3 regions of the Mesorhizobium sp. B2-4-12 genome follow, and region 1 is predicted to be linked to each of the others. Evidence: riboswitches for the same ligand, from Rfam matches in the RefSeq annotation. Region 1 holds a riboswitch; each other region holds the start of a gene.
What was found. A riboswitch is a leader RNA that binds a small molecule or an ion and turns the genes downstream of it on or off. The one in region 1 is predicted to bind cobalamin.
Positions count from the first base shown of each region.

Region 2: it holds a riboswitch for cobalamin, as region 1 does, so the genes downstream of both, FJ934_RS19100 (DUF1636 family protein) here and bluB (5,6-dimethylbenzimidazole synthase) in region 1, are expected to answer to the same signal.
Region 3: it holds a riboswitch for cobalamin, as region 1 does, so the genes downstream of both, FJ934_RS15430 (DUF1636 family protein) here and bluB (5,6-dimethylbenzimidazole synthase) in region 1, are expected to answer to the same signal.

Region 1 is NZ_VFVC01000031.1:53,321-63,429, reverse strand. It holds gene dxs (1-deoxy-D-xylulose-5-phosphate synthase) at 1-118, opposite strand, end outside; gene FJ934_RS18635 (pirin family protein) at 206-1,126, opposite strand; gene FJ934_RS18630 (DUF2277 domain-containing protein) at 1,166-1,432, opposite strand; gene FJ934_RS18625 (exodeoxyribonuclease VII small subunit) at 1,544-1,795, opposite strand; gene FJ934_RS18620 (histone deacetylase family protein) at 1,799-2,725, opposite strand; cobalamin riboswitch at 2,906-3,088, shown strand; partial or broken gene bluB (5,6-dimethylbenzimidazole synthase) at 3,137-3,718, shown strand; gene FJ934_RS18610 (hypothetical protein) at 3,883-4,866, opposite strand; gene ribB (3,4-dihydroxy-2-butanone-4-phosphate synthase) at 5,258-6,358, opposite strand; gene aroC (chorismate synthase) at 6,445-7,566, opposite strand; gene FJ934_RS18595 (DUF1344 domain-containing protein) at 7,750-8,004, shown strand; gene FJ934_RS18590 (carbonic anhydrase) at 8,163-8,882, shown strand; gene FJ934_RS18585 (histidine phosphatase family protein) at 8,942-9,529, opposite strand; gene fabI (enoyl-ACP reductase FabI) at 9,581-10,109, opposite strand, start outside.
Region 2 is NZ_VFVC01000033.1:19,961-30,069, forward strand. It holds gene FJ934_RS19075 (HlyD family secretion protein) at 1-829, opposite strand, end outside; gene FJ934_RS19080 (MarR family transcriptional regulator) at 826-1,305, opposite strand; gene FJ934_RS19085 (iron ABC transporter permease) at 1,465-2,514, opposite strand; gene FJ934_RS19090 (ABC transporter substrate-binding protein) at 2,514-3,461, opposite strand; gene FJ934_RS19095 (ABC transporter ATP-binding protein) at 3,509-4,294, opposite strand; gene FJ934_RS19100 (DUF1636 family protein) at 4,291-4,695, opposite strand; cobalamin riboswitch at 4,781-4,988, opposite strand; gene FJ934_RS19105 (helix-turn-helix domain-containing GNAT family N-acetyltransferase) at 5,306-6,253, opposite strand; gene groES (co-chaperone GroES) at 6,963-7,259, shown strand; gene groL (chaperonin GroEL) at 7,329-8,981, shown strand; gene FJ934_RS19130 (TetR/AcrR family transcriptional regulator) at 9,153-9,761, opposite strand; gene FJ934_RS19135 (nuclear transport factor 2 family protein) at 9,929-10,109, shown strand, end outside.
Region 3 is NZ_VFVC01000023.1:26,832-36,940, reverse strand. It holds gene FJ934_RS15460 (NADH-quinone oxidoreductase subunit E) at 1-234, opposite strand, end outside; gene FJ934_RS15455 (NADH-quinone oxidoreductase subunit D) at 235-1,425, opposite strand; gene FJ934_RS15450 (NADH-quinone oxidoreductase subunit C) at 1,435-2,040, opposite strand; gene FJ934_RS15445 (NADH-quinone oxidoreductase subunit B) at 2,045-2,626, opposite strand; gene FJ934_RS15440 (NADH-quinone oxidoreductase subunit A) at 2,617-2,982, opposite strand; gene FJ934_RS15435 (winged helix-turn-helix domain-containing protein) at 3,312-4,511, shown strand; cobalamin riboswitch at 4,541-4,746, shown strand; gene FJ934_RS15430 (DUF1636 family protein) at 4,785-5,213, shown strand; gene cobW (cobalamin biosynthesis protein CobW) at 5,216-6,253, shown strand; gene FJ934_RS15420 (cobaltochelatase subunit CobN) at 6,273-9,923, shown strand; partial or broken gene cobG (precorrin-3B synthase) at 9,920-10,109, shown strand, end outside.

The sequences.
Region 1 (10,109 bases):
CGACGAGTTCGGCGCGAAGCTCGGACGCCAGTTGCGGCAGATCGCTCTCGTCCAGCGCGCGCAAATCCGCCGGGATGCGGACCTTGTCAAGAAGCGGCGTATGCGGCGTTGCGTTCACGGGTGCTCAGGCTTTCTGTTCATCGGCGGGATAGGCTGCCAGCCGGCGAAAGTAAATGCGTGTCGGTGACGCGGATCGGGCTGAGATCTAGCCTTCAGGCAGCGGGATGAATTCCTTGTCATCTCCTGGAACGATATCGAAGCGGCCTGTCTTCCATTCCTGCTTGGCCTGTTCGATGCGCTCCTTGGACGAGGAGACGAAATTCCACCAGATGTAGCGCTTCGAGCCAAGCGAGGCGCCGCCGAAAAGCATGAAATGCGCACCGGTTTGCGACGATACGATGATCTCGTCACCAGGCCGGAACACCAGCAGCCGCTCCGCCGGAAACACATCGCCCGAAATCGAAACCTCGCCTTCCAGCGTATAGATGGCGCGTTCTTCCGCGTCGGGCGGGATTTTCACGCTGGCGCCCCGCGCCAGGCGCAGGTCGGCGTAGAGCGTTTCGGAATCGGCCCTAACAGGGGAGCGCAGTCCCTGGAAATCACCGATGACAACGCGGCCGCTGACGCCTTCGGCATCGATCTCGGGAAGGCGCAAGACAGCCGTGTTCTCGAACACCGGCGCCACTTCCTCCTTGTCGTCTGGCAAGGCAAGCCATGTCTGCAGGCCCGAAATCGACATTGGCGCGCCGCGCAATTCCTCTGGCGTGCGCTCGGAATGCACGATGCCGCGGCCGGCGGTCATCAGGTTCACGTCGCCGGGCTGGATGACCATTTCGGTGCCCAGCGAATCGCGATGCCGGATCTTGCCGTCAAACAGATAGGTGACCGTCGACAGGCCGATATGGGGATGGGGACGGACATCGAGCGCCTGGCCCGCGCGCAGGATCGCCGGCCCCATGCGGTCGAAGAAGATGAATGGGCCGACCAGACGCCTCTTGGCGGTTGGCAAGGCTCGGCGCACCTCGAAGCCGCCAATGTCCTTGACGTTCGGGATGACCATCAGTTCGATCTGATCGCTGGCAAAGGCATCGCCGGCTTCAGGGTCCTTCCCCGGGAAGAAGCTCATGAACTCTCCTTGTCAGCGGTCCAGACCGCCTTGGCCGCATCAGGCAAAACGGAGCGCCGCCTTTGCCCGAAGTTTGGCCGCCACCTCTTCGCGGTTGCGCGGATGCTGGTTTGTTTCGAGAGAATCGAGCAGTTCCCGCGCCGATGCCGCGATGGCCTCCACCGCATGGTCGAACGCATGCTGGTTCTGCTTCGAAGGCCGCGTCGTCCCGCTCAGCTTGCGGACAAACTGAAGTGCCGCGTCGCGAACTTCATCGTTGGTTGCCGGCGGGTCAAAATTGAACAGGGTCTTGATGTTTCTGCACATCGCTTCCGTTTCTCCTCTTGTCCTGGAGCCGTTCCAATCGGGACGAGCTTGATCCTCAATCATGATCGTGTCCAAAAACCGGCGAGGCAAGACCGTCATCGCGACCGTGCCTCAGTCCGCGTCGAGCGGCTCCGTTCCGACCGGCTTTCCATCGCGCGACAGCCTGATCTTCTCGACCTTGTCCTCCGCAGCCTTCAGCAACCGGTCGCAATGCGCCTTCAGGGCCTCACCGCGTTCATAGATCCGGATTGACTGATCGAGCGGCACGTCGCCACGCTCCAGGTCATCGACGATCTTCTCCAGCGCATCGAGTGCCTGTTCGAAGCTCATCGCCTTGACGTCTTCGTTGGTCTCACCAGCCATCATTCATCCTTTCATCAGCCGCGCGACATGGGCCGCGACCGAAAATGCCAATCCCTGCAGATCGTAGCCGCCCTCAAGCAGGCTGACGAGCCGGTTGTCGCCGTGACGCGCGGCGCGTTGCATCAGTTGGCCCGTCGCCCAGTCGAAATCATCCTCGGTCAGATTGATCTCGGCCAGCGGATCGCGGTGGTGCGCGTCGAAGCCGGCCGAAATGATGATCAGATCGGGTGCGAATTTGTCGAGCGCCGGCAGTATCCGCGACAGGAAGGCATCGCGAAACACCTCGCTGCCGGTCTGCGGCGCCAGAGGCGCGTTGACGATGTTGCCGGCCCCGGTTTCGTTCTTCGCACCGGTGCCGGGATAGAGCGGCATCTGATGCGTCGAGCAATAGAGCACCGACGGATCGTCCCAGAAAATATCCTGCGTGCCGTTGCCGTGATGCACGTCCCAGTCGACGACGGCGACGCGCTCGGCGCCATGCTTCTTCTGCGCATAGCGCGCCGCGATCGCCGCCGTATTGAAGAAGCAAAAGCCCATGGCGGTGGTTTTCTCGGCATGGTGGCCGGGCGGCCGCGCGGCGACGAAGGCATTGTCGGCCCGGCCAGTGAAGACGTCGTCGACGGCCGCGTTGGCGGCACCGATCGCGGTGATCACCGCCTGCCAGCTCTTCGGGCTGGCGGTGGTGTCGGCATCGACGCGGGCGATGCCCTCTTCGGGGATGGCGGCGCGCACACGCGCGACGAAATCGGCCGGATGCGCGTAGAGAATAGTGGCTTCATCTCCTTCCGGCGCCTTGACGCGATCAAGCGCGGCAAAGGCTTCGCCGTCGAGCACGCGCTCGATAGCGCGCAAGCGGTCCGGCCGTTCGGGGTGGCCGGGCGGCGTGATGTGTTCAAGGAAGATAGGGTGCGTGTAGAGACGGGTGGCCATCGTCCCTATCTAGTGCCCCGACACGGCAATGGCTATGCGTTGCGGCTTGATCGCTGGGGAAAATCACGTCTGCGTCCATTCGCGTCGCTGCGGGGATTGGCGCGGCCGGGGCTTCGGCGTAAGGTCGCCACCACTGCCTGGTGCCCGCCGGCCTGTTTGTTCTCAGTCGCATTATGCGACGCCAAGTGAAATCCACTTGGCTGCAAATGCTCTGGCGGGAGAATCGGGAACACGGTTGAATTCCGTGGCGTGCCCAACGCTGTAAGGGGGACCGCGCCGGTAAATGCCACTGTCGATGACGGGAAGGCACCGGACGCGGGTTGATCCCGAGCCAGAAGACCGGCCTGGCAGGCATCGTCACCCGCATGGTCAGGCGGGCGGCATTGATTTGAAGTCGCAAGGGGACAAGCGATGCTGGAAGCCATGACCGCTCCTGTGGGCGATGGATTTGACCAGATGGCGCGCGACGCCGTCTACCGAGCCATGTTCACCAGGCGCGATGTTCGCAGCCATTTTACTCCCGAGACCATCGACGACGAGGTGCTGGCTCGGCTGCTGCTTGCAGCCCATCACGCGCCATCGGTCGGGTTCATGCAGCCGTGGAACTTCATCGTCATTCGCGGTGCCGGGCGCCGGGAGAAGGTACGTGACCTGTTCCTGGCCGCGCGTGAACAGGAACTGCCAGCAATCGAGGAAGAGCGACAAGCGCTCTACCGCAAGCTCAAGCTGGAAGGCATCTGCGAAAGCGCGCTCAACATCTGCATCACCTGCGACCGCCAGCGCTCGAAAGGTTCGCCGCTGGGGCGCTGGCACAATCCGGAGATGGATCTCTACAGCACGGTCTGCGCCGTGCAGAATTTCTGGCTGGCGGCACGGGCCGAAGGCATCGGCGTCGGCTGGGTCAGCATCATCGAGCCTGAGGCGCTGAAGCGGCTGTTGGCCATTCCCGAGCACGTGACGCCGGTCGCCTACCTCTGCGTCGGCCGTGTTTCCGAGTTCGCGCCCAAGCCGGACCTCGAGACACATGGCTGGGGCCGGCGATTGCCGCTGCCCGAATTGATCATGAGCGAGACGTTTTGCGGCCAGGGCGAGGCGCCGCTCAAATCAGCGGTGTCGCGCCTCTATACCGTCGCCGGCACGCCCGCCAGCCCGGCCGATCAGCGTGTCGCGCCGGCCGTGTCCCAGCGCGAACCACCGAAGGAGGAGAGCGCCTTGTCCTTGAGGTTCCTGAACTTCGACGATGCCTCGGCCAGCCGAGCGTCCCAGGCTGGATCAGGCAGCTGGCCGGCAATGGTCTTGAAATAGACCTGCATCAGGCAGGCGATGGCGAAGGGCTCGATGAAGGTTGCCTTGAAGGCCCAGGCAAAGACGATGGCGAGCACGAAGGCCCAGCCGGCAAGCTGCCCGGGCATGAGGAAAAGAATGGCGCCGGCCGGGGCCAGCATCAGCAGGAAGATGACAAACGACACGCCCCACATGATGATCGCCAGCCAGACGGCGTTCTTGACCATGATCTTGCCGTTCTGGGCGTAGAGCACCACGCCTTGGCGTGCGGTTTCGAACGGCGAGGACGAGTTGATGCGGATATTGTAGCCGAGGATGATCTCGTCGACATAGGTGAGCGACAGGCGGATTACCGTGTTGATGAAAGACACAAGGCCGCTCAGGCCTGGAATGGGCAGGAAAGCGGCTACGCCGCCAAGCAGGCCGGTAATGGCGCGGATAGCGCCCTTGACCAGCTGGTCGACGACGAAAAGGACGTTAGCCTCGGCGAAACGCTCGGTCACGACCTCCTTTGCGTACACGATCTGGTTCTTACCGTCGGGAACGTCACGGCCGTCGATCAGATGGACCATGACGGCGATATGGCCGGCCTTGACGACGTAGAGAATGTATTCGCGGATCCAGTAGACGGCGATCGAGACGGCGCCAAAGCCGACGACGCCGCCCCATAGGGCAAAGGACAACGGCCCGTCGGGATCGGTGGAGATATGGCCGACGCCATAGCCGACGGAGGCGCCCGTGCCAGTCGCCAGGATATAGGCCAGAGTGATGCCGAAATAGACGATCATGCGAAAAACAATGAAAGGCCAGGTCCGCATCATGATGGACACCGACCTGCCGATATCGAAATCCCACATGCCCCGAATCTCCCCTCAGAGAGGGCTGGGAGGATGCGCTCACCCCGAAGATTGTCAACCGGGGGGCGACGAGAAGAAGCGAGCAGCCGCTCGTTCGCAAACGTTCGGAATTGGCCGAGGCTTCCGCGACGTCGTCATCCACGGGCGGAGCGACGCGAAGCGGAGCGCAGACCCGAGGATCCATGCCGTAATCTTGATCGAAGATCACAGCGGAGCAGAATTCTGGACCGTGGCAACGCGTCGAAGTCGCGGCATGGATCCTATGGTCTGAGCCGCGTCGCTTCGCTCCTTGCTTCGCCATAGGATGACGAGGCAAGCGGACGCTTCAGTCAATCGCCAACGCAGGCGACCTGCCAGCAGGACCTTTCCGCCGCGTCGATCCCTCGGTGGACTACAGAATCTCGGTCTTGGCGATATGGATGCCAAAACCCTCCAAACCAACATAATGGCGCTCGCGCGAGGCGATCAGGTTGATCGAGGAAATGCCGAGATCCTTCAGGATCTGCGCACCGAGGCCGATTTCGCGCCATTCGTTTTCGCGCCGGCGCGCCTCTTCGTGATCCTCGCGGTCACCTGATGCAGGGCGCTTGCGCTCCTGATGGGCGACACCGACCGAGCCTTCGCGCAGATAGACGATGACACCGCGCTTACGCTCGCCCATCGCCTTCATGATGCCGTCGAGCCGATGGCTGGTGCCGAAGACGTCGGTCACCACGTCTTCGGAATGCAGCCTGACCGGAACGTCCTCGCCGTCGCGGATATCGCCGAAGACCACCGCGACATGATGCATCGTGTCCCAGGGCAACGTATAGGTGAAGACCTGCGCCTTGCCGCCGAGCGTGTCGATCTCCGAGCAAGCCACGCGTTCGACCAGCGTTTCCTTGCGTTGCCGGTAGGCGATGAGATCGGCGACCGAAACCTGCTGGAGGCCATGCTCCTCGGCGAAGGCCGCGACCTGTGGGCCGCGCTTGACGGTGCCGTCGTCATTGACCAGTTCCGAAATGACACCGATCGGCGGCAGGCCGGCGAGTTTGCACAGATCGACCGCCGCCTCGGTATGGCCCGAACGCATCAGCACGCCGCCTTCGCGCGCGATCAGCGGGAAGATGTGGCCGGGACGGACGAAGTCGGAGGCGCCGACATTGCCGTTGGCGAGATTGCGCACGGTCAGCGTGCGGTCGTCGGCCGAAATGCCTGTTGTCGTGCCGTGCTTGAAATCGACGCTGACGGTGAAGGCGGTGGTGTGGGCTGAATCGTTGTCGGCCACCATCGGCGCAAGGTTAAGCCGCTTGGCTTCCTCGCGCGGCATCGGCGTGCAGACAATGCCCGACGTGTTGCGCACGATGAAGGCCATTTTCTCGGGCGTGCAGTGGACGGCGGCAACAATCAGGTCGCCCTCGTTCTCGCGCCCGTCATCGTCCATGACGACGACGATCTCGCCGCGTTCAAAGGCACGGATGGCTTCGACGATCTTCTTCTGGTCGTAAGGCATGGAGCGCTCGCTTCGTTCGCAGGGCAGTAGGGAATAGGGCAGTAAGGCAGTAGGGAAAAGGAAAATATGTTGGGCAGGCAGGCTGCCTACTGCCTACTGCTACTGTCTATTCCCTGCCCTGTCTGTCCTCGATGGCGCAGATAATGATCGGCTATGGCGCAGGCAACCATGGCCTCGCCGATCGGCACGGCGCGAATACCGACGCAGGGATCGTGCCGGCCCTTGGTCATCACCTCGACGTCGTTGCCGTCTTTGTCGATAGACTTTCGCGGCGTTAGGATCGACGAGGTCGGCTTGACGGCGAAGCGGGCGACGATCGCCTGGCCGGTAGAGATGCCGCCGAGGATACCACCGGCATTGTTGGACAGGAAGACCGGCTTGCCATCGTTGCCCATGCGCATCTCGTCGGCATTCTGTTCACCGGTGATGCGCGCGGCCTCGAAGCCGTTGCCGATCTCGACGCCCTTGACGGCGTTGATCGACATCAGCCCGGAGGCAATGTCCTGGTCGAGCTTGGCGTAGATCGGCGCGCCGAGCCCTGGGGGGACGTCATCGGCGACGATCTCGATCACCGCGCCGACCGAGGAACCCGATTTGCGGATGCCGTCGAGATACTGCGTGAAAATGGGAATAGAGGCTGGATCGGGGGTGAAGAACGGATTTTCCGGGTCGCCAATAAAATTCCAGTTCCAGTTGGCGCGATCGATCGACTTTTCGCCCATCGACACCAGCGCGCCGCGCACCACCATGCCCGGCACCACCTTACGCGCGAGCGCGCCGGCCGCCACGCGCGCCGCGGTCTCGCGGGCCGAGGAACGGCCGCCGCCGCGATAGTCGCGTATGCCGTATTTGACGTCATAGGTGTAGTCGGCATGGCCCGGCCGGTATTGGCGGGCAATCTCGCCATAGTCCTTCGAGCGCTGGTCGACATTTTCGATCAGCATCGAAACCGGCGTGCCGGTGGTGATCATCGTCTCGCCGTCCTCGTCGAGCACGAAACCGGACAGCACCTTCACTTCGTCGGGCTCACGGCGCTGGGTGACGAAACGCGACTGGCCGGGCCGGCGCTTGTCGAGTTCGGCCTGGATTTCGTGGCGCGTGAAGCGGATACCCGGCGGACAGCCATCCACCACGCAGCCGAGCGCTGCGCCATGGCTTTCGCCCCAGGTGGTGACGCGGAAAAGATGGCCGAACGTATTGTGAGACATGGAAAAGTGCCCTGCCCGGCATCGAAGCCGACTGAAGTCTGCCTTCTATTGGCGTTTTCCACAGGGGTCAAACTGTGATCTGGCGGATTTAGTTTTGACACATTCGGTTGGTTTCTGCTCTGCTCCATTCGCCGTTGAGGATCCGCCGCCACCGTGCCGGCGCAATGACCAAAGAGGACGATGATGCGTACCCTGATTGGCGCTGTTGCCGCCATACTGCTGCTTTCCACCGCCGCTTTCGCCGGGCAGACCGAAGGCCTGATCAAGAAGATCGACAAGGACGCGCTGACCCTGACGCTGGATGACGGCAAATCCTACAAGCTGAACGCCGAGACCGATCTCGACTCGCTGAAGCCGGGCATGGACGTCGTCATTGCCTATGACGTGACCAATGGCGAAAACGTCGTCACCGACATGGAATTGCCGGACACCGAATAGGAGCCTCCGGCTTCGCACGGCCAGATCCATTTCGACAGGCTCGGAATCGAGCTCCCGGATGGACCGGACGAGAGTTAGCACTTGCTAATGCAACTCGTTGGTAGCAGTCTCAGCTCACGGATCCAGCCATCGGCTGGATCCGCGGCGGGAGCAGGACAATGTGCAGCGACTGCGAGGGCGAAGGGATCCGCCGGAGGGATTTCCTCAAGGTCGGCGCGGGGCTCGTCGCGACCGGTTTTGGCGGAGCGGTCTGGCCGGCGCGCGCGGCCGAGGGCACTGCGACGCCTCTGCCTCCCGATGAAGCGTTGGCCGCGTTGAAGTCCGGCAACGAACGCTATGTCAGCCATCCGGAACTCTGTTCGATTGACCTTGCCGCGCAGCGGAATGCTGTCGCTACACACCAGGCGCCTTGGGCCACGGTCATCAGTTGCGCCGACAGTCGCGTTCCGCCGGAGCTGATTTTCGGCGGCCACGGCGTTGGAGAACTGTTCGTCGCCCGGAATGCTGGCAACCTCGTCGACACCGCGACGCTCGGAACGGTCGAATATGGCGCGGAGGTACTCGGTTCGCCGTTGATCGTCGTCCTCGCGCACACAAGCTGCGGTGCGGTCAAGGCGGCTTGCGACGTGGTCACCAAGAACGCCACTTATCCGGGCGCGATCGGTCCGATGATCGAGCCGATCTTGCCGGCGGCAATCGCGGTGCGGAGCGAGGCGGGCGATTTTGTCGACAACACGGCTAAGGAGAGCGCAAGGCGGACCGCGAGGCGCCTTGCCGTTTCAAGCAAGCTCTTGGCCGGTCTCACCGGGACCGGGAAGCTGAAGATCGTCGCGGCGATCTACGATCTTGAAACGGGTGTGGTGACCTACCTCGAATGATACGTTCATCCGGGCGACCGCGCTCAACCTCGGATGAATAACCATCATAGCCAGGACAGCTACAGCCACTCCAGGCATTCACCCTGCAGCCGGAGCACGCGATCGTGCGGTATCTCCAGGTTCGCGGCCTCGTCCTCGGGCATCTCAAGCACGAAGCGAAACAAGGTCCGCATGACGCCGCCATGCGTCACGCAGATCGTGTTGTGGTCGAGCGCGTCGAATCGGGGCTTCACCCGTTCAAGCAGCATCTGGTAGCTCTCGGCACCTTCGCCGGGCGGCTGGAAGTTCCATTTATCCAAAGCGCGAGTCTTCTTCGCACGGGGATAGCGTGTCTCGAGCTCGGCAAAGGTGAACCCCTGCCAATCGCCGAAATTGACTTCAACGAGATCGGGATCGGTTCGATAGGCGAGCGGATCGAGCTTCATCGCGACGCGGATGCGCTCCATCGTTTCGCGCGTCCGCCTCATCGGGCTGGCGATGAAATCGAAATCCTCCGGCTTGTGGACGAGGCCGGCCAACCGATTCCCGTTTCCGGTGGCCTGTTGGCGGCCGAGCTCATTGAGATCGGTGTCGGCCTGACCCTGAAGCCGGGCCTCGGCATTCCACGCGGTCTGGCCGTGGCGCACGATGTAAACCAGCGGGTACATCAGGTCTTCCGGAGGTGAGGCCTGGGCCTAGGCGGAGGATTGGCGGGAAAGCTATTCCTTGACCGTCGAAATATCAGGCGCGTCGACCGCCTTCATGCCGACCACGTGATAGCCGGAATCGACGTGATGCACTTCGCCGGTCACGCCACGCGACAGGTCGGACAGGAAATAGACGCCGGAATCGCCGACCTCTTCCTGCGTGACCGTCTGCTTCAGTGGTGAATTGTATTCGTTCCACTTCAGGATGTAGCGGAAGTCGCCGATGCCGGATGCGGCCAGCGTCTTGATCGGGCCGGCCGAGATTGCGTTGACGCGGATCTTCTTGGCGCCGAGATCGACGGCAAGGTAACGCACGCTGGCCTCGAGCGCGGCCTTGGCAACACCCATGACATTGTAGTGCGGCATCACCTTCTCGGCGCCATAATAGGTGAGCGTCAGCAGTGAACCGCCCTCGGTCATCAGCGCCTCGGCGCGCTTGGCGATGGTGGTGAAGGAAAACACCGAAATGTCCATGGTGCGCAGGAAGTTGTCGCGCGTCGTCTCGACATAGCGGCCGGTCAGTTCGTCCTTGTCGGAAAAT
Region 2 (10,109 bases), on a different contig from region 1:
CGCCGGTCTCGACCAGAGAAAACAACGGCGTGCCGGAGCCGACAAACTGGCCGACCTTGAAGGACGAAGCCTGGGAGATGACGCCATCGGCGGGCGCCTTCACCGTGGTCTGCGCCAGGTCGTATGCGGCCTTGTCGCGGGCGGCGAGCGCCGACATCACGGTCGGATGCTTGTCGGTTTCGATGTCGGGGTTGCCGCCGAGGGCGGCCTTGGCGCTGATGATGCCCTGCTGGGCAACGGCAAGCTGCTGCTTTGCCTTGTCGAGATCGTTCCTGGCCTGGTCGAGTGAAGACTTGGCGTTGATGCCCTTCTGGGCAAGATCGGCGGCACGGCCATACTGCGACTGGGCGTAGTCGACCTCGCTGCTGGCGGACTTCTCCTGCGCCATTGCCTGGCTGTAAGCGGCGCGCAGCTGCTCGACATTGAGGCGCGCGGCAGCAACAGCCGCGTCGGCCTGGGCAAGCGCGATCCGGTAAGGCTCGGGATCGATGGCGAACAGGAGATCGCCCTGCTTAACCATCTGATTGTCCGATATGGCGACCTGAACGATGCGTCCCGCAGTGTCCGAGGCGATCGACACCTTGGCCTGCTGCAGGTTGGCGTTCTCCGTCTCCTGATAGCGTCCGCCGGTCACCCAGACATAGCCGCCGCCGATGACCAGGGCCGCCGGCAAGGCGAACATCAGAAAAAAACGGCCCATGCGGCGCTTCTTCGGCGCTGGCACTGGCTGCACGGGAGGAGCGACGGCAACAGGAGCAGCAGCCGGCTGGGCCGGTGCATCCATCTCCACCTTGGGGGCGCTCTCGCCTATCTTGGCTACCGCGTTCATGCTGCTGCGCCTTCTGTATTCTTGACCTTTTCGTCCGACGATGAATCGCCATCCGCGAGATTTTGCGCCATCGCATCGAGCGACCTGATCAGGATGCGACGGTCCTCCGGCGAAACGCCGACAAGCGATTCCTCATAGACCTCGCCGGCGAGGCTCTTGACCTCGGCATAGGCCGCGCTCGCCTTGGCGGTCGGAAAAATCATCCGCACTCGGCGGTCGGCGGCGTCGGCGCGGCGTTCGATCCACCCGCCCTCCTCCATCCGGTCGACAAGGCGCGAGACGCTGATGGGCTCGATTTCGAGCAATTCCGCGAGCCGGGCCTGCGAGACCCCCGCCTCCTTGGCGACACGCACCATAAGGCGCCACTGCGCCGACGACAGGCCAAGCCCGCTGGCGCGCATCTCGAAGCGCTTGCGCAGCAGACGCTGTACGTCGTGGATTAAAAATCCCAATCTATCGATGCCATCAGAAACCATGAGCGATACTTATAATAAGCGTGCTTACTATTCAAGGTGCCAAATCGCAACGGAAGCCGGCAAATGTGCAGGACAGCCATGCGACACGGTCATGGTTGGCAAGAAGTAAGCGTCGTGAGCTTTTTGGAAGGAACCTGACAAGGGCAGAACCGAACGTTCTCACAGGCGATTTCGAACGACCATCGTGACGACGAAGAACGCGCCGAGCGAACTGGTGATAATGCCGATCGGCAATTCCTGTGGCGGCAGAAGCGTGCGGGCCAGAAGATCGCTTGCCAGCAAAAGCACCGCCCCAAACAGCGCGCAGCTTGCGATCAGACGCAAATGCAAGGGGCCGGCCAGCGGCCGCGACAAATGCGGGATCATCAATCCGACAAAGCCGATGACGCCGGCGACCGAGACCAGAATTGCCGTCGAGAAGGCGGCGACGAGGAATGTCGCCCTGCGCATCCTTGCCACGGGCACGCCAAGGCTTTCGGCGGCACTTTCGCCGGCCAGGAAGGCGTCCAGCCTGCGATGGTTCCAAAGCCCGTAGGCCGCGATCGTGCCGGCCCCCAACGCACCCAGCCACACATTGTCCCAGCGCGCCAGCCCAAGCCCGCCCATCGTCCAGAACAGCACCGAATGGGCCGCGCGCTGGTCTCCGGCAAAGACCAGGTAGTTGGTCAACGCCGTGAACATGAAGGAGACGGCAAGCCCGGCAAGGATCAAACGTTCCGGGCCCTGCCCCCTTACCCGCGCGACCAGCAGCAGCACGATGCCCGCTGCCAATATGCCGCCGGTGAAGGCCGCGATCGGCAAGGTCCAGATGCCGAAACTGTCACCAAAGACGGTGATGACGGAAACCGCGCCCGCGGCGGCCCCCGAAGACAGGCCGAACAGGAAGGGATCGGCGAGATCGTTACGCGTCACCGTCTGCAGCAACGCGCCGACCATGCCGAGGCCCGCGCCGACACAGACCGCCAGGATCGTGCGCGGCAGCCGCAGATCGACGACGATCTTGCCCACCGGGCCAGACACCTGATGTTCATTCAACCCAACGGCATGGCCAAGTGCGGCAATGACGTCGGTCAGCGGTATCAGCGTCGAACCATAGGCGATCGACAGCAGCACGAGAGCGACGGTCGCCACCGCGCCCGCCGCCATGGCCAGCGGGAATGCCTTATGCCCTGAGAGCGCGCCGGATTTGTGCTTCAGGGCGAGATGCATCAGAACGCTTCCGGATGCATCGCCCTGGCGATCTTGCCGATCGCGTCGATGTTTGCCGGTCCGGGCGTCAGCTCGGCATAACGCAGGGCCACGAAACGCTCGTTCTTGACCGCGTCCGTCTCTTTCATCGCCGGATGGGCCTTGAGGAAGTCGAGGAGCTTCTTGTAGCCGCCACCATCCTGGTAGTCGAGCAGGATAAGGAATTGCGGATTGCGCGACGCCACGGTTTCCCAATCCGTGTTGCCCCAGCTCGTCTCCATGTCGGCCATGATGTTTTCGCCGCCGGCCGCCGTGATCATGGCACTCGGGATGGCGAATTTTCCGGCGGTGAACGGCTTGTCCTCGCCTGAATCATAGAGGAACACCCGTGTTCCATTGCGGGCGCCGACCTTGGCGGTAATGTCGGCGAGTTGCGCCTTCCAACCGGCAACGAGCTTCTCCGCCTCGGCCTCCTTGCCGAAGATCTTGCCCAGTTTTTCGACATCGCCGTAGAAAAGGTCCATCGAGGCGGCGGGCCGGTTCTTGTCGAGATGGACGCAGCTTTCCGTCAGCACCAGCGTCTTGATGCCGTGCGGCGCGAGCGTGTCGGGCGTCACATCGCCGCCCGGCTTCATGCCATAGTACCAGCCGGCGAAGAAGAAATCAGGCTCGACCGCGACGAGGTTTTCGAGTGTCGGGTATTTCGGCGCCAGTTCCGGGATCGAACCCTTCTCGGCCTTGAAATCGGGCCCGACCTTGTACCATCCGGTGATGCCGGTCAGGCCGACGATCGACGGCTGCAGCTTCAGCGCGAAGGCCATCTCTGCCATGTTGAGATCGTGGATGACGGCGCGCTTGGGAGGCGCATCGAAGGTCAGCGGCTTGCCGCAACTGTCGACGGTGACCGGGAAGGCGAAGGCTGCCGACGCCAGCAGCGAGAAGGCGAGCGACAGGGCGAGGCGTTTCACGATTTTTGCTCCTTGGTTGAACTGTGTCGGATGAAAGTTGGTTTCGGTCAGGAAGGCGCGGCACGGTTCGGAACATCGAACACGGTCAGTTCGCGATCCTCGGTGGGATGGCGCAGGCGAAACACGTCGACGCCGAAAATCTCGCGGATCAGCTGTTGCGTCAGCGCTTCGCGCGGCGCCGCCAGCGCATGCAGCCGGGCTTCGTTCATCACCGCGACCCTGGTGGCGAAGGGTGCCACCAGCGCCAGATCGTGCAGCACCGCGATCACCGTCATGCCGAAGCCAGCCACGAGTTCGAGCAGTTCCGCGCGGGCGCGCGGGTCGAGATGATTGGTCGGTTCGTCGAGGAACAATACTTTCGGTTCCTGGGCGATGGCGCGCGCAAGCTGGGCGCGTTGGCGTTCCCCGCCCGACAGCGAGCCAATGGTGCGGCTAAGCAGGGGCAGCAAACCGGTCCGGCGCAGCGCGTCCACGACAATGTCGCGTTCCTCGCTCCTGCGTTTCAAGCCGGCATGCGGGACGCGGCCAAGCTCGACATAGTCGATCACCGCCAGCCGCGGATCCGGCTGGTCGGTCTGGCCGACGACGGCGATGTGAAGGGCCCGCTCGGCCGGCGAAATCCTGTCGAGGCGGCGCCCGCCGAGTTTCACCTCTCCGGAACTTGGCTTGAGCATGCCGGACAACATGCGCAGCAACGTGGTCTTGCCGGCGCCGTTGGGGCCGATAATGGCGAGGCGATCGCCGATGGCCATGGACAGGCTGACCGCGTGGACCAGATTCCGCCCATTCGCCACCGCGCCGAGATCGCGCGCCTCGAGAAGCGGCACCGTCATCGGCTGTCTCCTGCTGGCTCGCCCGCTACCGGGATGCGGGCCAGCGTCTTGCCGGCCAGTCGCGGCGGACGTTGTCCGGCATTGCACCAGCCGTCGGGGAGCGAGGCGTAGAGCCTGGCAAACCGCACGAGATCGCCGGCGTCGGCCTCGGGATCGATGGAGCCGAAGAGATAGGCGGCCTTGCCCGGGGCCTGGAACGCCACCGCCAGCGGCCGCGCACAGCCTGCCATGCACGCCACCCCCTCGACCGTGAAACCCTGCGCCACCGCGAGTTCGGCGTGGGTCGACAACCGCGAGCGCAAATCGGTGCACAAAGCTTCGCCCGACCTGGTCCCTGTCGGGATGTCGCGGCAAAGCGTGCACACGATGATACGGTGAATGCGATCTATGGCGGCGCCCAACTTTCCGTCTTTCTCGATTGGCGACGGAAGGATGTTGGCGGTCGGTCGTCAGACCGACGTCCACGTCTCCTCCCGGCACACCCCGTCCGGTCAACTCCGTGATGGCAGGTCTCCTGGCTCGCGGGTCTCGGCGCAATCCTGCCTTCCCAGCCTCGCCGGCCAGTGGCATTTCGGATCTCGCTCACCGCTTACAGTTGCGGGGGCAGCCACGGCCTCGATCCTAGGCGGATCTCACCGTGTTCCCTTTTCACCCCTCGCCTTTCGACTCGGGGACCATCACCATTCCACCCTAGTTTTCCCCGGATTGCATCGCAACGGATTTCTCAGTCGCCACGATCGGAGCCGAAGCCGCGCGCGACCACGCATCTTTATGTAATAACATAACGCAATAACGCATGAGGCGCGGCGCTGTCAAGCGAGGGGCTGTCAGCCATCTGTCGAGCGAATTGCGCGGAGTGCGCAATTTCGATCAAATTGGCCAAGCGCGGAAAGCCGGATGATTTCAGGTCGAATCGACCTGAAATCTGAATCCGCTTCTAATCAAAGAGATAGGGCATGACGTCGTCTGAAAACCGCTTCACACTTTTCGGCATCATGCTCTGGCGGAAGATCACAAATCAAGATTCCAGTTCTGACCAACCAGATCCTTGCCGAAGGAATGGTGAGGTTCTTCCTCGATCAGTTTGAAGCCGGCGGCCTGATAGATATGCCGGGCAGCGGCGAGAATGTCGTTTGTCCACAAGGTCAGGGTCTTGTATCCCCTGGCGCGGGCAAAGCCGATGACTTCCTCCACCAGTCGCTTGCCGATGCCGAGGCCACGCGCCGAAGGCTCGACATAGAGCAAACGCAGCTTGGCCACCTGATCCGACTTGCGTACGACGAAGACCGAGCCGACGACCTCGCCTTCCCGCTCGGCGATCCAGCTGCGCTCCCATTTCGGATCGTAGGATTTCACGAACGCCACGAGGATTTCGGCGACCAGCGCCTCATAGGTTTCGTCCCAGCCATAGTCCTGGGCATAGAGCAGCCCTTGCCGGTGGGTGATCCAGCCGATGTCGCCGATCTGCAGCGGCCTCAACAGATAGGGGATCGTTGGCTCGGCATTTTCGGCGAGTAGACGCTGCACCGTCTGCATGGATTTGACCAGCCGGTCTTGTTCCGATGCCGGCAGCCGATCGAGCAGGGCCCGGACCTGATCGTGCGATTCCTTGTTCAGCGGTGCGAAGGCATTCCTGCCCGCCTGCGTCAACGCAATCGACGATTGCCTCGCGTCCGAAACCAGCGTCGCTCTAGAGATGAGGTGAAGGCGTTCGAACTTTTTCAGCAAACGGCTGACATAGCCGGCATCGAGGCCGAGATCGCGTCCAAGGTCGGTCGCGGTCAGGCCATCGCGATGCGCCAACTCGTAGAGCACACGCGCCTCGGTCAGGGAGAAGGCGCTTTTCAGCAGCCCTTCGTCGAGCAGCCCGATCTGGCGGGTGTAGAAGCGGTTGAATGCCCGCACGACATCGATCCGCTCATTGGGCGCATCATTGCCGGGCTGATGGTGAACCGTCATGGACATCTCCTGTCTTTACAGGATCAATCATTTACTTGACTGAGTCAACTATCTTGAGCATCCGACGTGTTCACATCATCGGCAACACCGGCCAACGATCCGCAAATCCTGCCGCCGGATAGCACCGCGATCGGCCCGAACTGCTGCAGCACGGCCGCGCTCTGCGTCGGCCGCAGGAACACGCAATCGCCTGGCCTGATGGCCGTATCGGCAGGCAAGCCCATGAATTGCTGCAACCGATGTCAACAGGCGGGAGCGGCGTGAGGGCGATCCTGGCCGGTCGCTGGTCTATCTCGCCCGACGAATAAGGCCTTCAAAGCCGTCGGCCAGATCGGAGGCGCCGGCCGTGAACATCTTAACGAGGTTCTAGGGACGGCCGGGAGTTTTGTTGGCATCAAGGAGGATGGCCCTGCCCTCATGCAGAACAAAATCGAATTTTCCGTAGTCAAAGCCGAGTTCACGTCGCCGCGGCGGAACGTTGCCCGCTTCTGGTCCTCGGTTCGGCCAAGCTTCGGTGAGTTCACCATCATGATGGAAAGAGGCACTCGGCGCGCCTTGACTCTGGCAGGCCAGCAGCCTATCTCATCGCCACGTTAGCACTCGCCATTGGTGAGTGCTAACTACAGGTCCGGCGCCGCCGGACTTTGTTGTTGTCCGGCTTCGCCGGATGGAGGAACTGTTTCTCACCGTTCTCATCGAGGAAGAAAAAATGGCAAAGTCGAAGTTCCGCCCGCTTCATGACCGCGTGGTCGTTCGCCGGGTCGAATCCGAATCCAAGACCGCCGGCGGGATCATCATCCCGGATACGGCGAAGGAAAAGCCGCAGGAAGGCGAGATCATCGCCGTCGGCTCCGGCGCCCGCGACGAAAGCGGCAAGCTCGTTCCGCTGGACGTCAAGGCTGGCGACCGCATCCTGTTCGGCAAGTGGTCGGGCACGGAAGTCAAGCTCAATGGCGAAGACCTTCTGATCATGAAGGAATCCGACATCATGGGCATCATCGGCTGATTATCGGCCTTTCCGTCAACTGAATCTTGAATCTTCGGGCTCGCTGCGAGCCCCTGCCAGGAGTTAAACATGGCTGCCAAAGACGTAAAATTCTCCCGTGACGCCCGCGAGCGCATGCTGCGCGGTGTCAACATCCTCGCCGACGCGGTGAAGGTCACGCTCGGCCCCAAGGGCCGCAACGTCGTCATCGACAAGTCGTTCGGCGCCCCGCGCATCACCAAGGACGGCGTCACCGTCGCCAAGGAAATCGAGCTTGAGGACAAGTTCGAGAACATGGGCGCGCAGATGGTCCGCGAAGTTGCTTCGAAGACCAACGACATCGCCGGCGACGGCACCACGACCGCGACCGTTCTGGCTCAGTCGATCGTCCAGGAAGGCCACAAGGCGGTTGCCGCCGGTATGAACCCGATGGATCTGAAGCGCGGCATCGATCTCGCCGTGGCCGACGTGGTCGGCACGCTGATCAAGAACGCCAAGAAGATCAAGACCTCGGAAGAGGTTGCCCAGGTCGGCACCATCGCCGGCAATGGCGACTCCTCGGTCGGCTCGATGATCGCGGAAGCGATGCAGAAGGTCGGCAACGAGGGCGTCATCACGGTCGAGGAAGCCAAGACCGCCGATACCGAACTGGAAGTCGTCGAAGGCATGCAGTTCGACCGCGGCTATCTCTCGCCTTACTTCGTCACCAACGCCGACAAGATGGTCGCCGATCTGGAAGACGCCTACATCCTGCTGCATGAGAAGAAGCTCTCCAACCTGCAGGCCATGCTGCCGGTGCTCGAGGCTGTCGTGCAGACCTCCAAGCCGCTGCTCATCATCTCGGAAGACGTCGAAGGCGAGGCTCTGGCCACGCTGGTCGTCAACAAGCTGCGTGGCGGCCTGAAGATCGCCGCCGTCAAGGCGCCGGGCTTCGGCGACCGCCGCAAGGCCATGCTGGAAGACATCGCCATCCTGACCGGTGGCCAGGTCATCTCGGAAGACCTCGGCATCAAGCTCGAGAATGTCGGCCTCAACATGCTCGGCCGCGCCAAGAAGGTGTCGATCTCCAAGGAGAACACCACCATCGTCGACGGCGCCGGCAAGAAGCCGGAGATCCAGGGCCGCGTCGCGCAGATCAAGCAGCAGATCGAGGAGACCACCTCGGACTACGACAAGGAGAAGCTGCAGGAACGCCTGGCCAAGCTCGCCGGCGGCGTTGCGGTGATCCGCGTCGGCGGTGCGACCGAAGTGGAAGTCAAGGAAAAGAAGGACCGCGTCGATGATGCCCTCAACGCGACCCGCGCGGCCGTCGAAGAAGGCATCGTTCCCGGCGGCGGCGTCGCGCTGCTGCGCGCCTCGCTCAACATCAAGGCGACCGGCGCCAACTCCGACCAGACCGCCGGCATCAACATCGTGCGTCGCGCGCTGCAGGCTCCGGCCCGCCAGATCGCGGCCAACGCCGGTGCGGAAGCCTCGATCGTCGCCGGCAAGATCCTTGAGAACAAGGGTGCGACCTTCGGCTACAACGCCCAGACCGGCGAGTATGGCGACATGATCGCCATGGGTATCGTCGACCCGGTCAAGGTCGTGCGCACGGCTCTGCAGGACGCGGCCTCGGTCGCCGGCCTGCTGGTCACCACCGAAGCCATGATCGCCGAGGCTCCGAAGAAGGAGTCGGCTGGCGGTATGCCGGGCGGCATGCCTGGCGGCGGCATGGGCGGCATGGGCGGCATGGACTTCTAAGAAGTCCATAAGTACGCCCATCAACTCACTTTGCTCAAGCCCGCAAGCGGGCTTGAGTGGCGGCATGGACTTCTAATCCAGCCAATCAGCTATTTGCAAAGGGCGGCAGCGATGCCGCCCTTTTTCTTTGGAACCAGCAGTTGCCGGCAGCCGATCAAATGAAGAGCAGCGTCACACGGCAGCGTCGGCGCGTTGGGCAACTTTACCTGCAAGCACCGCCTGCTCGATTAGCGCAGCCACCTCATCGGCTACCGTAATGACCGGCGTGCGGTCGCGAGTGGCGCGGGCAATCACCATCAGGCCTTCCAGCGACGACTCGACCAGCAGCGCCAGCACCTGCGCGCGGCGCTCGGCCACCCCTGCCCGCAGGAACGCCTCCCGCAGCAGCCCAATCCACTGCTCGAAGGCGGAGCGGCAGATTTCCGCCAGGTCCGGCACGTCGTTGGGCGCGTCGAGCACGATCGGCGCGATCGGACAGCCGAGCGAAAACTCATTCTCCTCCAGCATGCGGGCCACAGACTGGTAGATGTGGTGGACGGCAACCGCCGGATCTTTTTCCGCCGCCAAGGCCGCGCCCAGCCGCTCGGTCACCTCGGCCACACTGGCCCGCGTCACCTCGATAACCAGTTGATCCTTCCCGCCCGGAAAATGGAAGTAGAGCGAGCCGCGCGGCGCGGCACTGGCACTCAAAATGTCGTTCAGCGAGGTCCCGTGATAGCCACGCCGCCGCAAAAGCAGGGCCGTCGCCTCGATCATCCGGGTGCGTGTGTCAGTCGCCATGTCAACCTCTGTCAGGAGAGCGCATTATAGGTCTTGCCTCAAATATGACAATCGGTCTACATGATATGTAAATCGGTCTACATATTTCGGAGACGATAATGCGGAGCTATCGGCTGGAGGTACAGGGCGACGCATCGACGGGTTGCTGAACGGAAGGAGCAGATCAAATGACTACTGAAAACATCATCGACACTGCCGCTGCCTCGCGCTCTGATGCGACGACGGAAATCATGCGGCGCTTCAACGACGTCTTCCAGCGTCATGACCCATCGGCGCTGAGCGAGCTGGTCGACGAAGGCTGCGTGATCGAGAACACCACGCCGGCGCCGGACGGCGCCCGCCGCGACG
Region 3 (10,109 bases), on a different contig from region 1:
GACTTCGAGCCCGCGGATACGGGGCATGCCGAGCATGTCCGAAATCGTCTCGATCGCCGCCTTGGTGACCCAGCCTTCCTGCTCCTGCGCCAGCATCAGAAGTGGGATGATCGCCGACTGCTCGCGGCCCTTCGGGTACTTCTTGATCCATTGCTTCGCCGCTGCCGCGTTCGCCCTGTTGAAGGCGAAGGAGGCTGGCTGGACGCTGGCTTCTGCGAGACGGCGGACTGACATTTAGCGATCGACCTCACCAAACACGATGTCGAGGGAGCCGAGGACGGCGGTGACGTCGGCCAGCATGTGGCCGCGGCACAGGAAATCCATGGCCTGAAGATGCGCGAAGCCGGGGGCGCGCAGCTTGCAGCGGTAGGGCTTGTTGGTGCCGTCGGAGACCAGATAAACGCCGAACTCGCCCTTCGGCGCCTCGACGGCCGCGTAGACCTCACCGGCCGGTACGCGGTAACCTTCGGTGTAGAGCTTGAAGTGATGGATCAGCGCTTCCATCGAACGCTTCATCGCCGCACGCTTCGGCGGCACGACCTTGCCGTCGAGGTTCGACACCGGACCGGTGCTTTCCTTGCCGAGCAGCAGATCGACGCATTGGCGCATGATCCGGGCCGACTGGCGCATCTCTTCCATGCGCACGAGGTAGCGGTCGAAACAGTCGCCGTTCTTGCCGATCGGGATGTCGAAATCCATTTCCGAATAGCATTCGTATGGCTGCGACTTGCGCAGGTCCCACGCCGCCCCCGAACCGCGCACCATCACGCCCGAAAAGCCCCAGGCCCAGGCGTCGGCCAGCGACACCGTGCCGATGTCGACGTTGCGCTGCTTGAAGATGCGGTTGCCGGTCAACAGCGCATCCAGATCATCGATCGACTTCAGGAACGGATCGATCCATTTGCCGATGTCCTCGACCAGCTTCTGCGGCAGGTCCTGATGCACGCCGCCCGGGCGGAAATAGGCTGCATGCATGCGCGAGCCGGAGGCGCGCTCATAGAACACCATCAGCTTTTCGCGCTCGACGAAGCCCCACAGCGGCGGCGTCAGCGCACCAATGTCCAGCGCCTGCGTCGTCACATTGAGGATGTGCGACATGATGCGGCCGATCTCGCAATAGAGCACGCGGATCAGCTGGCCTCGCTTCGGCACTTCGATGCCGAGCAGCCGCTCGACGGCAAGCGCAAAGGCGTGCTCCTGGTTCATCGGCGCGCAGTAATCGAGCCGATCAAGATAGGGCACGGCCTGCAGATAGGTCTTGTGCTCCATCAGCTTCTCGGTGCCGCGGTGCAGTAGACCGATATGCGGATCGACGCGGTCGATGACTTCGCCATCGAGTTCGAGAACCAACCGCAGAACACCATGGGCAGCGGGGTGCTGGGGCCCAAAGTTGATGTTAAAATTGCGGACGGAGGTTTCGGCCATTCTGGCGCCTCAATTCGTCTTGGCTTTTTCGTCTCCAGGCAGCACGTAGTCCGTGCCTTCCCAAGGAGACAAAAAATCGAAATTGCGGAATTCCTGCTTGAGCTCGACCGGCTCGTAGATGACGCGCTTGGCTTCGTCGTCGTAGCGCAGCTCGACGAAACCGGTCAGCGGGAAATCCTTGCGCAGCGGGTGACCATCAAAGCCATAGTCGGTGAGGATGCGGCGCAGGTCGGGATGGCCCGAAAACAGCACACCATAGAGATCGTAGGTCTCGCGCTCGAACCAGTCGGCGCCGGGATAGACGCCGGTGATCGACGGCACCATCGTCTCCTCGTCAGCCTGCACCTTGACGCGGATGCGCACATTCTGTTTCGGCGACAGGAGATGATAGACGACGTCGAAGCGCTTGGCCCGCGACGGATAGTCGGCGCCACAGATATCGATGATCGAGATGAACTGGCAGTGCGCATTGTCACGCAGGAAAGTCATCACTTCGACGAGGTCGCGTGGTTCGACATGAATGGTGAGTTCGCCATAGGCGAACACCGCGTCCGAGATCCGTCCGCTCATTTTCTCGCCGAGATAGCTCGACAGTTCGCTCAGTGATGCGGCCATGGATTTACCGTTCGATCGTGCCGGTGCGGCGGATTTTCTTCTGCAGGAGAAGAATGCCGTAGAGCAGTGCTTCGGCGCTCGGCGGGCAGCCGGGCACATAGATGTCGACCGGCACGACGCGGTCGCAGCCGCGCACCACCGAGTAGGAATAGTGGTAATAGCCGCCGCCATTGGCGCAGGAGCCCATCGAGATGACGTAGCGCGGCTCCGGCATCTGGTCGTAGACCTTGCGCAGTGCCGGCGCCATCTTGTTGGTCAGCGTGCCGGCGACGATCATGATGTCGGACTGGCGCGGAGACGCACGCGGCGCCACGCCGAACCGCTCCGAGTCATAGCGCGGCATCGAGGTGTGGATCATCTCGACCGCGCAGCAGGCGAGGCCGAAGGTCATGAACATCAGCGAGCCGCTGCGCGCCCAGGTGATCAGCGCCTCTGTCGAGGTGACAAGAAATCCCTTGTCGGCGAGCTCATTGTTGATTTCGAGGAAAAAGGGATCGTCCTCCCCCACCGGCCTGCCGGTGTTGGGATCGATAATGCCCTTGGGCTTCGGCGCGACGCGGGTGCCTGAACTGTCGTTCAATCCCATTCCAGCGCTCCTTTTTTCCATTCATAGGCAAAGCCGATGGTCAGCACTGCCAAAAACACCATCATCGACCAGAAGCCGAGCATGCCGATCTTCGAGAAGGACACCGCCCAGGGAAACAGGAAGGCCACTTCCAGGTCGAAGATGATGAACAGGATCGACACCAGGTAGAAACGGATGTCGAATTTCATGCGGGCGTCGTCGAACGAGTTGAAACCGCACTCGTAGGCGGAAAGCTTTTCAGGATCGGGGTTGCGGTAGGCCACCAGAAACGGCGCCGCGATAAGCGCGATGCCGACGACCGCCGCCACTGCGATAAACAGGACGATGGGCAGGTACGAACTGAGAAGTGCGTTCATGCAGCGGCTTTCCGTTGGCGCCAATCCACTTTTGTTACAGCACCGGACCTTAATGCGGAAGCGTGACAGTTTAACCGCTGAACCGTTTTAAGGGGCCTATGCTGCAACGCGGCGAGGGTTAGCGCAGCACTTCCAGCGAAGCAAGTCAAACCTTGTTCAAAACGCGGGGCTGGACGGCATAACGGAAGAAACTGGTCCGATGCGCTCCTGTTTGATTTCCTTCACTTTCTACTCCACTTTTATCTCCTGACATATCTACCGCCATTTGCCTGCTAGCATGCCGGAATCACCGGCTAAAATCCGCAAATCGATCAGGGCAAGGGCTCCCGATGAAGGAAAAAATCTCGCTCGCCATGGCCCGGCGCGTCGCGCTCGCCGCCCAGGGATTTCTCGATCCCCGCCCAAATGGTACGCCGGACCGCCGCCACTTCGCCCGCGTTCTCTCCCGCACCGGCCTGCTGCAGATCGATTCCGTCAGCGCGGTGGTGCGCGCGCACTATATGCCGCTCTATTCGCGGCTTGGCCCCTACCCGCTCGCGCTCCTCGACAATGCCGCCGTGACGCGCAAGCGCACGGTGTTCGAATATTGGGCGCATGAAGCCTCGTTCCTGCCAGTCGAGACATACCCGTTGATGCGCTGGCGCATGCAGCGCGCCGAGCAAGGCGACGAAATGTATCTGGGCCTCGCCAAATGGGGCCGCGAGCACGCCGCCTACATCGAAGAGATCTATCGGGAAGTCGCCGATCGCGGCCCGATCGCCGCCTCGGCGCTTGAGGGCCAGAAAGGTTCGGGCGGCTGGTGGGGCTGGAGCCACGCCAAGCACGCCTTCGAATGGTTGTTCTGGGCCGGCCGCATCACCACCGCGCACCGCCGCGGCTTCGAGCGCTTCTATGACCTGCCGGAGCGCGTGCTGCCGCAAGCGATCCTCGATCTGCCGGTGCCCGCTGCCGAGGACGCGCATCGCGAATTGCTGCGCATTTCCGCCCGCGCCCACGGCGTGGCTACAGCCGGCGACCTGCGCGACTATTTCCGTCTGTCGCCCGCAGACATAAAGGGCCGGCTGGAGGAACTGGTCGAATTGGGCGAGTTACTGCCGGTGCGTGTCGAGGGCTGGAACAAGCCGGCTTACCTCCATAGAGATGCCCGTCTCCCGCGCAAGATCGAAGCGCGCGCCCTGCTGGCACCGTTCGATCCGGTCGTCTTCGAGCGCTCGCGCACCGAGCGGCTGTTCGATTTCCACTACCGCATCGAGCTCTACACTCCGGCCGAAAAACGCCAGTACGGCTATTACGTCCTGCCCTTCCTGCTTGGCGACAGGATCGTCGCTCGCGTCGACCTTCGGGCCGACCGGCCGGCAAGCGTGCTGCGCGTGCCTGCGGCCTATGCCGAGCCCGGAGCGCCGCCTGAAACCGCCGCCCAGCTCTTCGAGGAATTGAAGCAGATGCAGGTCTGGCTTGGCCTTGAACGTATCGACGTGACGCCCGCCGGAGATCTAGGCCCGGCGCTGGTCGACATCGCCATGTCGTAGCCGCGCGTTGACACAGCTGCCTGTAAAAGCCTAAATCCGCTCCAGACGGTCCCCTGCCCGCAACGGCTGGGGCTAAGAGGGAATGCGGTGCGGGATTTCGGTCTCAAATCCGCGGCTGTCCCCGCAACTGTAAGCGAAGAGCCAAGGCCGAAAGCCACTGGGAATTCCCGGGAAGGCGGCTAACCAAGGCGACGACTCGCGAGCCAGGAGACCTGCCGTCTGCGACAGAAGAATCCGATCGCCCGGCGGGTTTCCGGGCAAGGAGCCCGGTTTTTGGACCACAACGGCAGTTTTTCGGCTAGTGCAGCGGATATATCGTCCGCCGATGGCGACGCCTTGTCCGGCGTCACCGTTATCGTCTGCGCGTCCTGCCGCGACGAAACCGGCTCCGACGCCCATCCCCGCGCCGGCGAACTCCTGGCACAGGACACAGGCCGCGCCGCGGCATCCGAGCACGTCCGCGTCCGCACGGTCGAATGCCTCGGCAACTGCAAACGCCGGCTCAGCGCCGCAATCCTGCGCGACGGCTGCTGGAGTTATGTGTTCGGCGACCTGACCACGGGCAGCGGCGCCGACCTCGTTACCGGCGCCAAACTCTTCGCCACCTCGAGCGACGGCCTTATCCCTTGGCGCGGCCGCCCCGATTCCCTGAAGCGCGGCCTCGTTGCCCGCATCCCTCCCCTCGACCTGCTGAAAGACTGACCATGACCACTTCCGTCTCCCGTGTTCCCTGCACTGTCGTCACCGGCTTCCTCGGCGCCGGCAAGACGACGCTGGTCCGCCATCTCCTCGAAAACGCCGGCGGCAAGCGCATCGCGATCATCGTCAATGAGTTCGGCGACATCGGCATCGACGGCGAGATCCTGAAAGGTTGCGGCATCGACACCTGCCCGGAGGAAAACATCGTCGAACTGGCCAATGGCTGCATCTGCTGCACCGTGGCGGCCGATTTCGTGCCGGCGCTCGACCGGATCCTGTCGCTGACGCCGAAAGTTGACCATATCCTGATCGAAACCTCGGGCCTTGCTTTGCCCAAGCCGCTGGTCCAGGCCTTCCAGTGGCCGACGGTGAAGAGCCGCGTGACCGTCGATGGCGTGATCGCCGTGGTCGACGGCCCCGCACTGGCCGAAGGCCGAGTCGCCAACGACATGGACGCCCTGCAGGCGCAGCGCGCCGGGGATGACAGCCTCGACCATGATGACCCGGTCGAGGAGGTGTTCGAGGATCAGATCGCCTGCGCCGACCTGATCATCCTGTCGAAGAGCGACCTGATGGACGCCGCCGGCTCAGCCCGCGCCAATGCCATCGTCAACGAACACTCCGCCCGTGCCGTCAAGATCGTGCCGACGTCCCACGGCAAGGTCGATCCCTCCGTACTGCTCGGGCTCGGCCTCGCCGTCGAGGACGACATCGAGAACCGCAAATCCCATCACGACGGCGCATTCGACCACGAGCATGACGACTTCGACACTTTCATTGTCGACATCCCCTCGATCGCCAATCCGGACGAGCTGGCAAAACGCGTCGCCGACGCCGCCGAACAGGAAAACGTGCTGCGGGTGAAAGGTTTCGTCGAGGTCGGCGGCAAGCCGATGCGGCTTTTGCTGCAGGCCGTCGGCCCGCGCGTCAACCATTACTACGACCGCGCCTGGACCGCCGAGGACGACCGCCGCTCGCGCCTTGTCGTCATCGGCCTCAAGGGGCTGAACCGCCCTGCGATCGAGCGTATACTCGCCGGCTGATTTTCGGGCACGGGCCGCGATGCACATCCTCACCACGACATCCGCCTCGCTCGACGATCTCGCCGAGCCGGTCGATCTGCGGCAGACGCCGGCGGATATCGTGACCCTGTCCTTCACCGACAGCGACCTCGCCGGACTGGCGGCCGCGTGGAAGGCGGATGCCGGCCGCCTGCCCTCGATGCGGCTGGCGGCGCTGCGTGACCTGCGCCACCCGATGTCCGTCGACCTCTGGATCGACAGCGTCGCCCGCCACGCCAGGGTTATTCTCGTCCGCATCCTCGGCGGCTACGACTGGTGGCGCTATGGCTGCGACCAGCTTGCCGCGACCGCCCGGGAACGCGGCATAAAACTGGCGCTGCTGCCCGGTGAAAGCCACGACGAGGATCTCAGGCTGATCGAAGCCTCGACGCTGCCGCGCGCGGAACTGGATGCGCTGCTCGGCTATTTCCGCGAGGGCGGCCCGGCGAATATGAGCGCGCTGGTGCAGAGGCTGGCAGGGCTGCTGGGGAAGGATGAAGCAGCAGTTGCGCCGGTAACTGTGCCCAAAGCGGGCTACTACGAGCCAGGACGTGGCGTCGTCGAGTGCGGCGTCCCCCTCCCCCTCGACGGGAGGGTCCGGCCGCAGGCCGGGGGTGGGGTCGCCGGGGAAGTGCGCCGACTTCAAGAAACGCCGTATCCAGTCGCCCCGACCCCACCCGGCCCTGCGGGCCACCCTCCCCTCGAGGGGGAGGGAAAGGTCGTGCCCATCCTGTTCTACCGCTCGATGCTGCTCGCCGCCGATGTCGCGCCTATCGACGCGCTCGTTGAGGCACTGGGACAGCGCGGCATCACCCCCGTGCCGATCTTTGTCTCCAGCCTCAAGGACCCGGCATCCCTCGCCTTTGTCGAAACCGCCATCGCTACGCTGAAGCCGGCCGCCATCATCACCGCGACCGCTTTCGCGTCCGGCGCGGAGCCCGGCGTCGAGACCCTGTTCGATCGCGCCGGCGTCCCCGTCTTCCAGGTCATCGTCGCCACCACCCGCCGCGACGTTTGGGAAAACAACCAGCGCGGCCTGGCGCCCGCCGACCTCGCCATGCATGTCGTCCTGCCCGAGCTCGACGGCCGCATCCTCGCCGGCGCCATTTCCTTCAAGGGCGAAAGCGATGTCGATCCCGCACTTGGCCACCGCGCCTTCGCCAACCGGCCGGAACCGGATCGGGTAGCGCAGGTGGCGGACCGCATCGCGGCCTTTATTCGCCTGCAGCAGACATCTCGCGCCCACCGCAAGCTCGCCATCCTGATTCCGGATTACCCGAGCGCCCCCGGCCGCACCGGCTATGCCGTCGGCCTCGACGTACCGTCGAGCGTGCTGGCCATGCTGCATGACCTCAGCGAAGAGGGCTATGCCGTCGACGGGATTCCGCGAACGCCGCGGGAACTGCTGGACTTGCTGGAGTGCGGCGAAGAAGGATTGGGGCTGGAGGACTATCTCGGTCTTTCTACAGAGTTACCGACTGCTGCAATTGCCGCAGTCGAAGCAGCTTGGGGTAAGACCCAAGGCGAGACAGGTTTGCGCGAGGCGCCCCCCTCTGTCCTGCCGGACATCTCCCCCTCAAGGGGGGAGATTGCGCTGTCATTGCCGGTTTCGCCAATCTCCAATGTTGCCGGAGTAGGCGGAGCGTCGAAACTGCCAATCTCCCCCCTTGAGGGGGAGATGTCCGGCAGGACAGAGGGGGGTGTTCAAGCGCCGGCCTCAGCGAAATTCCCCTTCCGCGCCGCGACCTTCGGCAACGTCACCGTCGCGCTCGCACCGGATCGCGGCCGCTCCGCCGACCGCCGAGCCGACTACCACGACCCGACGCTCCCCCCGCGGCATGCCCTGATCGCCTTCGGTCTGTGGCTCCGCAAATCGATCGGCGTCCACGCCCTCATCCATGTCGGTGCCCACGGCACGCTGGAATGGCTGCCGGGCAAGACGGTCGCGCTGTCGCAAAACTGCTTCCCCGAGATCGTCGCCGGACCGCTGCCCGTCATCTATCCCTTCATCGTCTCCAATCCCGGCGAGGCGGCACAAGCCAAGCGGCGCATCGCCGCCGTCACCCTTGGCCATCTGCCGCCGCCGCTGACCGGCGCCGGCCTGGACGAAGACCAGCACCGGCTCGAACGCCTGGTCGACGAATATGCCCAGGCCGACGGCCTTGACCGCCGCCGCCGCGACCGTCTGGCCAGGCTGATCGTCGAAACCGCGCAAAAGACCGGCCTCGCCTCCGAAGCCGGTGTCGCCAAGACCGATGCGCCCGACGAGGCGTTGCGCCGTATCGATGCCTGGCTATGCGATCTCAAGGATTTCGCTATCAAGGACGGGCTCCATATCTATGGCCGCGCCTCCGAAAAAGAGCCCGACGCGATGCGCCGCCAGAGCGCGAGCGCCGAGAAGGCCGCGCTGCTTGCCGCACTCGATGGCCGCCACGTCAAGGCCGGCCCGGCCGGCGCACCCGCGCGTGGCCGCTCCGATGTGCTGCCCACCGGCCGCAACCTGTTCACGTCGGATCCGCGCACTATGCCGACGCCGAACGCCTACGACATCGGCAAGGCGGCGGCCGAGGAGGTCGTGCGCGCCTATATGCAGTCGCATGGGGATTGGCCGCGCTCGCTGGTGATCGACCTCTGGGGTTCGGCCTCTCTGCGCACCGGCGGCGAGGAGATCGCGCAAGGCCTGGCGCTGATGGGCTGCCGGCCGCAATGGGACACCGCCACCGGCCGCATCACCGGCATCGAGGTGCTGCCGCCGGCCACGCTTGGCCGCCCCCGCGTCGACGTCACTTGGCGAATATCAGGCCTGTTCCGCGACATGTTCCCGACCCAGATCGCCCTGATCGATGCTGCCGCCGGCGCCGTTGCCGCGCGTGACGAGGACGATTCGGAAAACCCGCTCGCCGCCAAGACCCGCGCCGATGGCAAGGTCAGCCCCCGCATCTTCGGCACCTCGCCCGGCACTTACGGCGCCGGCGTCGAGGAGCTGTTGTCGAGCGGCGACTGGGGCGCGCGCGAAGAGATCGGGCGCGCCTATCTCGATGCCACCTCGCATGCCTATGGCGGTGCCGGGGGTGAAGGCATCTCAGCGCCCGGCGCTTTCGAGGGGCGCATCGCCGACGCCGATCTTCTCGTCCACACCGGCGACGATCCCGGCCGCGACATTCTCGAAGGGTCGGCCGATGTCGCTTTCATCGGCGGCTTTTCGGCCGCGCTTGCGGCTATCGGCCGGAATGCCGACGTCATCGTGCTCGACACGAGCGATCCGCAAAAGCCAAAGCCACGCTCTGTCGGCGAAGCCGTAGCGCGGGTGGTGCGCGCCCGCGCCGTCAATTCACGCTTTATCGCTGGTCAGATGCGCCATGGCCCGCGCGGCGCATCGGAGTTCGCCGAAACGGTCGACCGGCTGGTCGGCTTCGCCGAGACCACCCATGCCATTTCAGGCGCGCTGATCGAGGCCGTGCACGACGCCTATGTTGGCGATCCCGAAGTTCGCGCCTTCATCCTGCGCGAAAATCCCGCCGCCGCGAAAGTCATCGCCGAACGCTTCCTGTCGGCGCGCCGGCGCGGTCTCTGGCACCCCTTGCGCAATTCGGTCGACGACGACCTCGCCGCGCTGATTGCCGAGGCCGAGGCGCTTGGGGTGGCGGCATGAACGCCTTTTCGCGCCGCGGCGCCTGCCCGGCCCTGTCCGCGCCGATGCAGACCGGGGACGGGCTATTGGTGCGGCTCAACCCGGTCTCTGGAGGATTGTCGCCGAAGCTCTTGATTGAGGTTGCAGAATCCGCCCTGCGGCATGGCAATGGCATCATGGAGGTGACGGCACGTGGCAGCTTGCAGA